One region of the Variovorax sp. KBS0712 genome, then DNA from elsewhere that is predicted to be linked to it. Evidence: riboswitches for the same ligand, from Rfam matches in the RefSeq annotation. Region 1 holds a riboswitch; the other holds the start of a gene.
The links. A riboswitch is a leader RNA that binds a small molecule or an ion and turns the genes downstream of it on or off. The one in region 1 is predicted to bind glycine.
Positions count from the first base shown of each region.

Region 2: it holds a riboswitch for glycine, as region 1 does, so the genes downstream of both, gcvT (glycine cleavage system aminomethyltransferase GcvT) here and FFI97_RS27700 (D-amino acid dehydrogenase) in region 1, are expected to answer to the same signal.

Region 1 covers NZ_VCCD02000003.1:622,660-629,381, forward strand. The annotation lists gene rfbD (dTDP-4-dehydrorhamnose reductase) at 1-782, opposite strand, end outside; gene rfbB (dTDP-glucose 4,6-dehydratase) at 779-1,858, opposite strand; glycine riboswitch at 1,977-2,068, shown strand; glycine riboswitch at 2,112-2,218, shown strand; gene FFI97_RS27700 (D-amino acid dehydrogenase) at 2,310-3,617, shown strand; gene FFI97_RS27705 (RtcB family protein) at 3,637-5,052, opposite strand; gene FFI97_RS27710 (FIST C-terminal domain-containing protein) at 5,263-6,543, opposite strand; gene FFI97_RS27715 (PhaM family polyhydroxyalkanoate granule multifunctional regulatory protein) at 6,593-6,722, opposite strand, start outside.
Region 2 covers NZ_VCCD02000001.1:2,274,281-2,281,002, forward strand. The annotation lists gene FFI97_RS10455 (TRAP transporter large permease) at 1-753, shown strand, start outside; gene FFI97_RS10460 (AraC family transcriptional regulator) at 790-1,569, opposite strand; partial or broken gene FFI97_RS10465 (MFS transporter) at 1,766-2,868, shown strand; gene FFI97_RS10470 (hypothetical protein) at 3,129-3,602, shown strand; gene FFI97_RS10475 (hypothetical protein) at 3,699-4,235, shown strand; glycine riboswitch at 4,267-4,353, shown strand; glycine riboswitch at 4,370-4,474, shown strand; gene gcvT (glycine cleavage system aminomethyltransferase GcvT) at 4,522-5,694, shown strand; gene gcvH (glycine cleavage system protein GcvH) at 5,766-6,137, shown strand; gene gcvP (aminomethyl-transferring glycine dehydrogenase) at 6,196-6,722, shown strand, end outside.

The sequences.
Region 1 (6,722 bases):
TTCGCGGGCGTCGGAAAGGCGCTGGTGGGCACGGCCTCCACGGCCTGCGGGCCGGCCTTGAGTTCGACGCCGGCCTGCTGCGCCATCTCGAGCACGAAGCGCGCGTAGCCGTGCCACGTGGTCTCGCCGCCGGCGATGGCGTGGTACAGGCCGGCCTTGGCCGGGTCCTGCAAGGTGGCGCGGATGGCGTGCGCGGTGATGTCGGCCAGCAACTCGGCACCGGTGGGAGCGCCGAACTGGTCGTCGATGACCGTGAGCTTGTCGCGCTCCTTGGCCAGGCGCAGCATGGTCTTGGCGAAGTTGCCGCCGCGTGCGGCGTACACCCAGCTGGTGCGAAAGATCAGGTGCTTCGCGCAATGCCGCACCACCAGCTGCTCGCCTTCGAGCTTGGTCTGGCCGTACACGCTGAGCGGACCGGTCGCGTCATCTTCCTTCCAGGGGCGGGTGCCGCTGCCGTCGAAGACATAGTCGGTGGAGTAATGCACCATCAGCGCACCAATCTGCTGCGCCGCCTCGGCCACCACGCCGGGCGAGGTGGCGTTGAGCTTGCGCGCGAAGTCGGGCTCGCTCTCGGCCTTGTCGACGGCGGTGTGCGCGGCGGCATTGACGATGACGTCGGGGCGCACCGCCAGCACGGTTGCGGCCAGCTGCTCGGGGCGGCTGAAGTCGGCGTGGAAGTCGGTGCTGTCGAAGTCCAGTGCGACCACTTCGCCGAGCGGTGCGAGGCTGCGCTGCAGCTCCCAGCCGACCTGTCCACCTTTGCCGAGCAGCAGCAACTTCATGCGGAAACCTTTGCGGGTGTGGCGTCGTACTGCTTCTCGACCCATTCACGGTACGCGCCGCTTTGCACGTTGCGCACCCACTCGCCGTTCGCGAGGTACCACTGGACGGTCTTGCGGATGCCGGTGTCGAAGGTCTCGGCGGGCTTCCAGCCGAGTTCGCGCTCGAGCTTGCGTGCATCGATGGCGTAGCGACGGTCGTGGCCCGGGCGGTCCGTGACGTAGGTGATCTGTTCCTTGTACGGCTTTCCGTCGGCGCGGGGGCTCAGTTCGTCGAGCAGCGCGCACACGGTGTTGACGATCTCGATGTTGGGCTTCTCGTTCCAGCCGCCGACGTTGTAGGTCTCGCCGAGCTTGCCGGCCTCGAGCACGCGGCGGATGGCGCTGCAGTGGTCCTTCACGTAGAGCCAGTCGCGCACCTGCATGCCGTCGCCGTACACGGGCAGGTTCTTGCCGGCCAGTGCGTTGACGATCATCAGCGGGATCAGCTTCTCGGGGAAGTGGAACGGGCCGTAGTTGTTCGAGCAGTTGGTGGTGACCACCGGCAGGCCGTAGGTGTGGTGCCAGGCGCGCACGAGGTGGTCGCTGGCGGCCTTGCTGGCCGAGTACGGGCTGTTGGGCTCGTACTTGTTCTCTTCGGTGAAGGCCGGGTCGGTCTTGGAGAGCGAGCCGTAGACCTCGTCGGTCGACACATGCAGGAAGCGGAAGGCCGCCTTCTGGTCGGCCGGCAGGGCGTTCCAGTAACCGCGCACCGATTCGAGCAGGCGGAAGGTGCCGAGCACGTTGGTCTGCACAAAGTCTTCCGGGCCGTGGATCGAGCGATCCACATGCGATTCCGCGGCAAAGTTCACAACGGCACGGGGTTTGTGCTCGGCCAGCAGGCGATCGAGCAGCGCGCTGTCGCCGATGTCGCCCTGCACGAAGACGTGGTTCGCGTTGCCCTTGAGCGACGCGAGGGTCTCGAGGTTGCCCGCATAGGTCAGCTTGTCGAGGTTCACGACGGGCTCGTTGCCCTGCGCGATCCAGTCGAGCACGAAATTGGCGCCAATGAAGCCTGCGCCGCCGGTAACCAGGATCATGGAGTCCCCTGCATGTAGAAAAAAGTTTGCTTTACCAAAAATCAACATTCAATTATCCCATCGGTGTGAAGTGCCGATGTACAGGGCTTGGCCGGCTTGCGGGGCCCGCCTACAATCGCCAACAATTGCAGGAGAGCGGGCCTCCACGGAGGCCCTACCGAAGGCGCAAACTCCCATAAACGCTCAGGTCGGCCCGACGACATTCCAGGCAACGCCCAGGAACTTCGGCAAGGGGTCAGTACTGCACTCATCGATACAGCCGTCTGGAGAGCCGCCACGCCATGTGGCGCACCGAAGGAGCAAACCCGCTGCGGGTGCAGCAGGGTGAATCTCTCAGGTACCGAGGACAGGGGGAGCGGCAACTTGGACATCGGCCGTCCGGTTGCTCGCTATTTTTTCAATAGCACTCCACGCCCGCCGTTCAAGCGCTGCAAACTCAAAGGTACTTGCAATGCGTGTGATCGTTCTTGGCGCCGGCCTGCTCGGCGTGACTTCGGCCTACTACCTCCAGCAACTCGGCCACGAGGTGACCGTGATCGACCGGCAGGCCACCCCGGCCGCCGAAACCAGCTTCGCCAACGGCGGCCAGATCTCGGTCAGCCATGCGGAACCCTGGGCCAATCCGAGCGCGCCGCTGAAGGTGCTGCAATGGCTCGGCAAGGAAGATGCGCCACTGCTCTTTCGCATCCGCGCCGACATGCGCCAGTGGCTCTGGGGCCTGCAGTTCTTGCGCGAGTGCCCCCCCGCGCGCACCCGCCACAACATCGAACAGATCGTTCGTCTCGGTACATACAGCCGGGAAATGTTGCAGCAATTGCGTCGAGACACCGGCCTGAACTATGACCAGCGCACGCAAGGCATCCTGCACTTCTACACGACGCAAAAAGAATTCGACGGCGCCCTCGCGCCCGCCGAGCAGATGCGTGCCCTGGGCTGCGAACGCCTGGTCATCTCGGCCGACGAGGCCATCAGGATCGAACCCGCCCTCGCCCACATCCGTCCGCAACTCGCCGGCGCCACCTACACCGCCGAAGACGAATCGGGCGACGCCAACCGCTTCGCGCGCGAACTCGTGAAGCTGGCCGAGGCGGCCGGCGTGAAGTTCCTCATGAGCCACACGGTGACCGCGCTGCGCGAAGCCGGCGGCAGCATCGACCACGTCGAGGCGACCGACAACGAAGGCCGCTTCCAGCGCATCCGCGGCGATGCCTTCGTGCTTGCGATGGGTTCGTTGAGCCCGCTGTACGCCGCGCCGCTGGGCATCCGCCTGCCGATCTACCCGGCCAAGGGCTACTCGGTGACGCTGCCCGTGAAGGACGCATCGAAGGCGCACCAGGTCTCGCTGACCGACGACGAATACAAGCTGGTGTTCTCTCGCTACACGTCGGAGTCGGGCGACCGCCTGCGCATCGCCGGCACGGCCGAGCTCAACGGCTACGACCGCGACCTGAACCGCGTGCGCTGCGAAGCCATCGTGCGGCGCGTCGAAGAACTCTTCCCCGGCGCCGGCGACACCGAGCGCGCGCAGTTCTGGACCGGCCTGCGCCCGGCCACGCCGAGCAACGTGCCGCTGATCGGCAAGACCAAGCTGCCGAACCTGTTCCTCAACACCGGCCACGGCACGCTCGGCTGGACGCACGCCTGCGGCTCGGGCAAGTCGATCGCGCGCATCGTGAGCGGGCTGGCGCCCGAGGTCGATTTCGCGTTCGCCGGCATGCCGGCGCCCGCGCCGCGCGCCGTGCAACCCGCACTGGGCTGACACGACACGCGCCCTCGGGTCATGCCTTGAACGTGACCCAGGGCTTGAGCCGCACGGCGCAGCGGATGAGCCCCGCGCTTTCCTGCGCCTCGATCACCGCGCCGATCGGCTTGTAGGCCTGCGGCGCCTCTTCGATGCGGCGCTCTTCGCGCAGCGTCACGCATTGCCAGCTGGCATCGGCGTCGCCGGGTGCGGGCCGCATCGCGCGCACTTCCTGCCGACGCATGCGCCGGCCGGCGCCGTGGCTGCACGACCACAGCCAGTCCTCATGCCCCAGCCCGGTCGCAAGGTACGAGTGATCGCCCATCGACCCGGGAATCAGCGCGAGGTCGCCCGCATGCGCCGGCGTCGCGCCCTTGCGATGGATGTTCATGCCGTGCTCGCGCAGCACCACGTTGTGCGGCACGTCGACCACCAGCGTCGACGCCGTGGCGCCCAGCAGCTCGGCGAAGTCCTTGCGCACCAGCTCGGCCAGCACGACCCGGTTGGCCCACGCATAGCGCGCGGCCACGCCCATGGCTTCGAGGTACTCCTGCGCCAGCGGCCCGGCCAGCCCGTACAGCCCGCTCTTCGGATGGCGCAGGCCCTGCGGCCATTCAGCCCGCGCGCGGTCCATCCAGCGGCCGCCGACATGGAACCCGATGTCGCGCGAGCCGCTGTGGATCATCACCACGACCTCGCCCGCCTTGAGCCCCGCGCGATACGCCGCGTGCCGGTCCATCACCTGGTCGACCACCTGCAACTCGACGAAGTGGTTGCCGCTGCCCGGCGTGCCGAGGCACGGGTCGCGGAACACCTCGTGGCGCGCGCCGGTGTAGGCCGACGGTGCGTGCCGCGACTGCCCGCCGAAGCTCGCCAGGCCGATGCACGCGCCGATCTCGGCCTGCAGCCGGTCGCGGTCGCAGGCCGCCCAGAGCCCGTCGTTGCGCACGGCGTCCAGGAACGCGGCCGGCCCTTCGTCGAACAGCGCGCGAAACGCCGCCGTGTGCACCGGCACGTCGCGCCCGTTGTCGAGCAGGCTGCGTGTGAGCCGCGCGAGCAACTGCGTCTTGTGCGGCGCCACCTGGTCCAGCGTGAGGCCGGTGGTCAGCAGGCGCATGCCGCAGTTGATGTCGGTGCCGACTGCGGCGGGAATCACGAAGTCGCCATCGGTCGCGACCACGCTGCCCACCGGCGCAACCGAGCCCGGATGAAAGTCCGGCGTCGCGCAGGCCTTGCACACACCGTGCGCGCCGTCGGGCGAGCGCACGCTGGCGAAGGCCAGCAGCTGGTTCACTGCTTTCTCTTCCAGCGGCAGGCTCTGCGGCAGAAGCACGGTCGCCTGCGCGGCTTCGTTGCGCAGGTGATAGATGCCGTCGCGGTAATCGACGGCGATGTTCGCGCGCGAAAAGGCGCGCTGGAGTCTCGAAAAATGACTGTGGGTAGGGCTGCCCATGGCTGCAATTCCATTCGGGGAAACCGTGTCGGTTTCCGGGCCCCGTCACATCGCGTGGCGGGGCGAAAGAGATCGACCGCGTGCCTCGGGGCGCGCGGATCACTCTTTCTTGCAGCAGCAGAGATTCAAGAAAGCGGGCGGATTCTAGCGACGCGAAGCGCCTGCGAACACAGTGCGCAGGCGCGCGCGTCGTTTTTTCCCGTCAGTCAGTCAGTCCGGCGCCGTGAACACCGTCAACACGCCGGTGTAGCCGTACAGGTGGTGGCGTGCGATTTCGCCCGCGGCGAAGAAGCCGACCAGCGGCACGTCGCCCAGCGCATGCCGCACGATCTGCAGTTCGGCGCCCGGCGCACCGAAGTGCGGGCCGCCGCGCCCCGAGCAGCTCACGTACACCGCGCCCGCGATGCGCCGCGCGGGATGCGGCGCGGCCTCGGCCTCGCCGGCTGCCACGGCGCGCGCCGTGGCCAGCGTCTGTTCTTCGGGCTCGAGCTCTTCACGAATTTCGGCGCAGATGCGCATCAGGTCGGCGCGCGCCGCCTGCGCGTTGCGGCGGCAGAAACTCAGCCGCATGCCGGCCTCGGCGTTGTCGGCAATGGCGATGCCGCGCCGCGTGGGGTCGAGCCCGATGATGTGGCGCACCAGCACGTCGGCGCCCAGGTCGCCGGTGCGGCGGATGCCGTCGCTGCCCGCGTCGGCCAGGCCGACCAGCGTGTTGCGCACGGCGTCGATGGCTTCCTGCGGCCGGTCGAGCGACACCTGCAGGTCGGCCAGCAGCACGTCGAGCGCCGGCTCGCCATCGAGCGACAGCAGCAGGTTGCCGTCGGCCTCGGTGATCTCGCGCTCGCGCGCGCCGCCGGTGCGCAGCGGCTGGCAGCCCTGCGTGACGCGCGACACCAGCCGCACGCCCTCGCCGAACACCACGCCCGACAAGCCGCCCGAGAACACACCGCCCGCCGCACCGTGGCCGCGGATGTTGCCGTTGCCGCCGACCGCGAACTGCAGCGCCCCGCCACGGCCGGACGAGAGCCCGCCGAACAGGTAGCCGGTGTCGGTGCGGCCCGCCATCTCGGCGATGAGCTCGCCCAGGTCGGGCGTGGCCGGGTCGGCGTGCACGAGCGCGGTGTGTGCCTCGAAGCCGCTCATTTCGGAGCTGCCCAGCGGCGCCACGCCGGAGAACACGCGGTACTGGTCGCTGGGCAGCGCGCACAGCATCAGGCTCAGGCCGGGCTCGTCGAAGTACTCGGCGTTGTTGGCCGACACGCCGATGCCGACGGTGCCCGACCAGTCGGTGACCTCGGGCAGCTCGGCGCTCAGGTGATCGAGGATCTCCTGCGCCTCGGCCGCGTAGTGGTCGGTGATGTAGAGCAGCCCGAGCGTCGGGTTCGACGCGTAGTCGGGCAGCGCCATCTGCGCGCGCAACTGGGCCAGCACGAGGCCGGCGGCCATGCGCCATTGCGGGTGGGTGGCATGGCCGGTGGGAAACAGTTTCATGGTGCGTACCGACCCGTGCGTCGTCGTCTGGAAAGGTGTCTGTAAGACGTCAGCGCCGGCCGGAGGTTCGCTTGCGCGCGGCGGTGGACGTGGTTTTCTTGCGCGCGGCGGGTGCCGGCGCGGCTTTTTTCGCTGCAGCTTTCTTCGCGGCGGTCTTGGCGGCCGGCTTGCGCGCCGCC
Region 2 (6,722 bases), on a different contig from region 1:
ATCCTGATCGCGGTGGCGATGTGCGTGGTGAACTTCTACGTCTCGAAGAAGCGCAACTACAAGGGCGACGGCCAGACGCCGCCGCTGCGCGAAATTCTCATCACGACGTGGAAGGCGATTCCCGCCATCCTGCTGCCGGTGGTGATCCTGGGCGGCATGCGCGCCGGCTGGTTCACGCCCACCGAAGCGTCGGTGGTGGCGGTGTTCTACGCGCTGGTGTGCGGCAAGTTCATCTACCGCACGCTCGAGTGGAAGATGCTGCCCGACATCCTGTCGCGCTCGGCCCTGCTGTCGGCGTCGGTGCTGATCATCATCGGCCTGTCGGCCTCGTTCGCGTGGGTGCTGACCATCGAAGGCATTCCGCAGCAGATGGCCGAATGGCTCATCAGCATGAACCTCTCGCCGTGGATGTTCCTGATCATCGTCAACGTGTTCCTGCTCTTGTTCGGCATCTTCATCGAGCCGCTGCCGGGCGTGATGGTGCTGGCGCCGATCCTGGCGCCGGTGGCGATCAAGCTGGGCGTCGACCCGGTGCACTTCGCGATGATCGTGATCTTCAACCTCACGCTGGGCATGATCACGCCGCCGGTGGGCGGGCTGCTGTTCGTCACCTGCAACGTGTCGAAGGTGCCGATGTCGGCGCTGGTGAAGGAACTGGTGCCCTTCCTGTGGGCGCACGGCGCGGTGCTGATGCTGCTGACCTTCGTGCCGATGCTCAGCACCTGGCTGCCGCGCGCGCTCGGGTTCAAGTAGCGGCGCAGGCCGCTCCCGCCCCCGCCTTCACCCGCCTCAGGCCGGCGGGTGCAGGTACTGGCTCGGCGGCACGCCGAGCGTGCGGCGGAACATCGCGGTGAAGGCGCTCGGGCTCTCGTAGCCGTGCGCCAGCGCCACCTCCAGGATCGACGCGCCCGCGGCCAGCCGCGGCAGGCTCAGCAGCAGCCGCGCCTGGCGGCACCATGCACCGAAAGTCATGCCGGTCTCGCGTTCGAACAGCCGCGCCAGCGTGCGCGCGTTCATGTGCAGCCGCACGGCCCAGCCGTCGAGCGTGGCGGGCTGCGCGGGGTCGCGGATGAACGCCTCGCACAGCGCGGCCAGGCGCGCGTGGCGCGGCATCGGCACATGCAGCGACAGCGCGGGCGCGGCCTCGATCTCGTCGAGGATCAGCTCCATCACGCGCTCGTCGCGCCCGCCCGGCGGGTAGTCCAGCGGCAGCGACACGGCCGCCACGATCAGCTCGCGCAACAGCGCCCCCACGTGGATCACGCGGCAGTCGGCCCCCAGGTCGGCCCGCGTGCCGGGCTCGACGAAGACCGTGCGCATCTTCACCTCGCCCGCCATGCGGATCTGGTGCGTCATGCCCGGCGGCACCCAGACGCCGCGCCCCGGCGGCACCACCCAGCTGCCGGCCGCGGCGCCGACCATCATCACGCCCGAAATCGCATGAATGAGCTGCCCGCGCCGGTGCGCATGCGGCGGAATGAAGGCGTCGCCCGCCGGATCGGTGGCCAGCACGGCGACCGCGCGCGGAGTCGATTCGCCCTCGTCGGGGCGCAGATTCAGTTTGTCCATTTCGCGACGATGTTTGCACATTCGTAGCGAGAACATCTTCCCATGGCTTCCTACGATGGCTCTTCTCCCTCTTTTTCTCCAACCGGACATCCAGGAAAGAAGCCATCGCATGAACACGCGCCGACTCGGGCTGCTCACCGGCACCCATGCCGTCAACGACCTCTACCAGGGCCTCGTGCCCGCGCTGCTGCCCTTCATGGTGCTGGAGCGCGGCTACAGCTACACGGCCGTGAGCGGCCTGATGCTGGCGGCCACCGGGCTGTCGAGCGTGGTGCAGCCGCTGTTCGGCCTGTACGCCGACCGCCACCCGCGCGCCTGGCTGGTGCCCGTGGGCTTCCTGGTGGCGGCGCTGGGCGTGGTGCTGGCGGGCCTGAGCCAGAGCTACCTGCTGACCTGGATCGCGGTCGCGCTGTGCGGGCTGGGCATCGCGGCCTACCACCCGCCCGCCACCGTGGCCGCGCGCGCGGCGGCGGCGCCTCGCAGAAGGCGATGAGCGTGTTCTCGGTGGGCGGCACCATCGGCGCCTCGTTCGCGCCCGTGCTGGCGGCCACGGTGGTCGGCGGCGGCAGCCTGTCGCGCAGCTATCTGCTGGGCATTCCCGCGCTGGCGATGGGCGTGGTGTGGGTCGCGGCGAACGCGCGGCGCAGCGCGGCGGCCCACCATGCGGCCACGGCGGCGCGCGCCGCGCAGGCCCGCGCCCAGGTGCTGAAGCCGCACAACGACTGGCGCGCCTTCAGCCTGCTGGTGGCGACCATCGTGGGCTGGTCGATCCCCTACGTCACGGTGCTGTCGATGCTCTCGCTGCGCATCACGCGCGACCTGCACGGCACCACCTTCCAAGGCGCCGCGGCGCTCACCGCCTTCACCGCCGCGGGGGCCGTGGGCACGCTGGCCGGCGGCTGGCTCGGCGACCGTACCGGGCGCATGGGCACGATCCGCTGCGGCTACCTGCTCGCGCTGCCGGCCATGGCGGGCCTCGTGCTCGCCTCCACGCCCGGCGCGGCGCTGGCCTGCACCGCGCTGCTCGGCATGAGCATGTTCCTGCCCTTCGCTGCGCAGGTGACGCTCGCGCAGGACTACCTGCCGCGCAACCCGGCCACCGCCAGCGGCATCACGCTCGGTCTCGCGCTCTCGGTCGGCGGGCTGGTGTCGCCGCTGTTCGGCCTGCTGTCGGATGCACGCGGGCTCGGCGTGACGCTCACGGTGGTGTTGTGCGTGCTGTGCGTCGCGACCGTGCTGGCCTTGCGGCTGCGCAACCGCACGGTGCAGGTGATGGCGGGCGAGGCTGCGGCGGCCTGAGTTGAGTTCCGTTCCCGCGCAACGGCAGCGCCCACCGTGCACAGGGCACTGGGTGCTTCCCGCAGCGAAATCAAGGAGGAGCCGAAGGCGGGGGACATTCGCGGAGGGAAGCACCCGGTGTCCTGTGCACGCGCCCTGAACCACGAACCACCGAAATCCGTGGGCGATTCCACGCCGCACGCCTGCTCTTTCACTGCCAGAATCGACGCAAGCTTCGACGTCGAGCCTGACAGACAAGAAGAAGGAAAGAGAAGGACGCCATGCACCGAATCGTCGCCCAGGGCAGCAGCCTTGTCGCTGCCGGCTTGCTGGCCACCGCCGGTATCGCGGCCACGCCGGCCGCCGCGCCCGTTGCAGCCGTTGCGCCAGCAGCCGCCCCCGCCAATCCCGTCACCCACCTCGCCGAAGTGGAAACCGCCGTGCGCGCCTGGGCCGCCGCCTGGTCCGCGCGCGACGTCGAGCGCTACCTCGCAGCCTACGCGAGCGACTTCACCCCCGCGCGCGGCCAGACCCGCGAGCGCTGGGAGGCCGACCGGCGCGCCCGCATCACGGGCAAGTCGCGCATCAGCGTGGGCATCGAGGGGCTGGTGATCAGCGTCCAGGGCACGTCGGCCAGCGCGCAGTTCCGGCAGGTCTACAGCGCCGACGCGCTCACCGAGACCGACCGCAAGACGCTCGAGCTGCAGCGCGTGGGCCCGCGCTGGCTGATCCGCAAGGAGAGCGCGGGCAACTGACGCGCACCGCCTTTTCCCTGTAAGGCAAATGGTTCACGAAGATGTCACCACTTGCAACGATGCTGCAGCCTTCGACCTCCGAAAGCTGTGGCCGCCATGTTCCCCACCAAGACCGAGAAGGCACGCGACGAACTCCAGGCCGGGCAGCGCACGCTCAGCCAGCGTGAGCGCGCCCTGCTGCTCATGGCCGACGGCCGGCGCTCTCTGACCGACTTCAGCCCGCTGTTCCCCAGCCGCGTCGAGGCCGAGCAGGCGATCCAGGGGCTGATGCAGCGCGGCTACCTGCAGGTCGCGCGCCCGGTCGCGCCGCCTCCTGCACCGGCCCCCACGCCCGTCCCCGCCGCCGAGCCGATCCAGGTCGCCACCTCGGCCGACAGCTTCGACGGCAAGCGCTCGCTGGCCACCACGCGCATGTTCCTGTTCGACATCTGCGAGCGCATGTTCGTGCGCCGCGACCCGCGCTTCGCCAACCAGATGCGCGACGCCCTGCGCGAGGCCCGCGACCGCGAAGCCATGCTGACCATCGCCGCGCTGATGCTCTCAGAGATCGAGAAGGCCGCCGGCCCCGAGCGCGCCGACTCGCTGCGCGAGCGCATCGACAAGCTGCTGCCGCCGGCCGAAACCGTGCACTGAGCCGCCAGCCCCGGCCCCGCGATCCACTACACTCGCCGGGTCAGGAGAGAGCCCCGCGCGACGGGGCCGCCGAAGGCGCAGGGGTTCCCCGAACGCTCAGGCAAAAGGACTGACAAGACGCCGGCAACCACCGGCGTTTCCTTGCTGGAGAGAGGCCGTGGCATTGCATGCGGCCCACCGAAGGAGCAAACCCCGATCGTGGGGCGAATCTCTCAGGTAAAGCGGACAGCAGGGGTGGCCCGTGGCGTTGCAGCCATGGATTTCGACTGCCCCTTTGGAGTGCCCCGTGGCCGCTTCTACCGCTTCTGACGCCCAACTTCTCAAGACCCCGCTGTACGACCTCCACGTCGAGTTGGGCGCCCGCATGGTGCCCTTTGCGGGCTATTCGATGCCGGTCCAGTACCCCGCCGGCCTCATGGCCGAGCACAAGCACACGCGCGACGCGGCCGGCCTGTTCGACATCTCGCACATGGGCCAGTTGCGCCTGGTCGGCCCCGACGCCGCCGCCGCGTTCGAAACCCTGATGCCCGTCGACGTGATCGACCTGCCCGCCGGCAAGCAGCGCTACGGCCTGCTGCTGAACGACGAGGGCGGCATCCTCGACGACCTGATGTTCTTCAACGAAGGCCACGGTTCGATCTTCGTGATCGTGAATGGCGCCTGCAAGGTGGCCGACATCGCCCACATCCAGGACAAGATCGGCGCGCGCTGCCAGGTGCAGCCCCTGCCCGACCACGCGCTGCTGGCACTGCAAGGCCCGCAGGCCGCGGCCACGCTGGCGCGCCTGTCGCCCGGTATCGAGCGCTTCGTGTTCATGACCGGCGGCGCGGTGCAGATCGGCGGCATCGCCGCCTTCGTCACCCGCAGCGGCTACACCGGCGAAGACGGCTTCGAGATCTCGGTGGCCGCAAAAGACGCCGACGCCCTCGCCCGCCTGCTGCTCGCACAGCCCGAGGTGAAGCCCGTCGGCCTGGGCGCGCGCAACTCGCTGCGGCTCGAAGCCGGCCTGTGCCTGTACGGCAACGACATCGACACCACCACCACCCCGGTCGAAGCCTCGCTCAACTGGGCGATCCAGAAGGTGCGCCGCGCCGGCGGTGCGCGCGAAGGCGGTTTCCCGGGCGCGGCCAAGGTGCTGGCCCAATTGGCTGCCGTCGCCTCGGGCGCGGCCGGCCACACCGACCACAAGACACTCACGCGCAAGCGCGTCGGCCTCGTGGCACTCGAACGCATTCCGGTGCGCGACGGCACGCTGCTGCAGTCGCTCGAAGGCCACGACATCGGCACCGTCACCAGCGGCCTGCTCGGCCCCACGGCCGACCGCTGCGTGGCCATGGGCTACGTGGCCGCCGCCTTCGCCGAGCCCGGCACGCGCGTGCAGGCCATCGTGCGCGGCAAGCCGGTGCCGATGGAGGTCTCGACCCTGCCTTTCGTGCCGACGCGCTACTACCGCGGCTGACCGACACTGAACCCCGCAGACCCGGCTAGGCTCTGCACCCCGATTCCATTTTTTCCACGAGGAGTTTTTTCATGAGCATCAAATACACCAAGGACCACGAATGGGTGGCGGCCGAAGGCGGCGCCGCCACCGTTGGCATCACCGTGCATGCGCAGGACGCGCTGGGCGACGTGGTGTTCGTCGACCTGCCTGAAGTGGGCAAGACCTTCGCGCAGGGCGAGGTCGCCGGTGTGGTCGAGTCGGTGAAGGCCGCCGCCGATGTGTTCATGCCCGTGTCGGGCGAGATCACCGAAGTCAACGAAGCGCTGCGCGCCGACCCGTCGCTGGCCAACAGCGACCCGCTGGCCGCCGGCTGGTTCTTCAAGGTCAAGCTGAGCGAACCCGCGCAGCTCGACGCCCTGCTCGACGCCGCCAGCTACGACAAGTTCGCCGCCGAATCCTGATCCGCTGAACAGCAGCTTCCTCGCACCTTCGTTCCTTCTCCCCCGAGCCTTCACCGCCATGCCGATTCCCGCCCTTCCCTCTTTGCAAGAACTAGAGAACGCCGAAGAATTCCTCGCCCGCCACATCGGCATCGATGCGGCGGACGAGGCGCGCATGCTGCCGGTGATCGGCTCGGAAACGCGCGCGGAGCTCATCGACGGCATCGTGCCGGCGGCCATCCGCCGTGCCCGGCCGATGCGCCTGCCCGCGCCGGTCACGGAGGCCGACGCGCTGGCCGAGCTGAAGGCGCTGGCGTCGAAGAACAAGGTGTTCAAGAGCTTCATCGGCCAGGGCTACTACGGCACGCACACGCCGGGCGTGATCCTGCGCAACATCCTGGAGAACCCCGCCTGGTACACCGCCTACACGCCCTACCAGGCCGAGATTTCGCAGGGCCGCATGGAAGCCCTGCTCAACTTCCAGACGATGGTGTGCGACCTCACGGGCATGGCCATCGCCAACGCCTCGATGCTCGACGAGGCCACGGCCGCCGCCGAGGCGATGACGCTCGCCAAGCGCAGCGTGAAGAGCAAGAGCAACGTGTT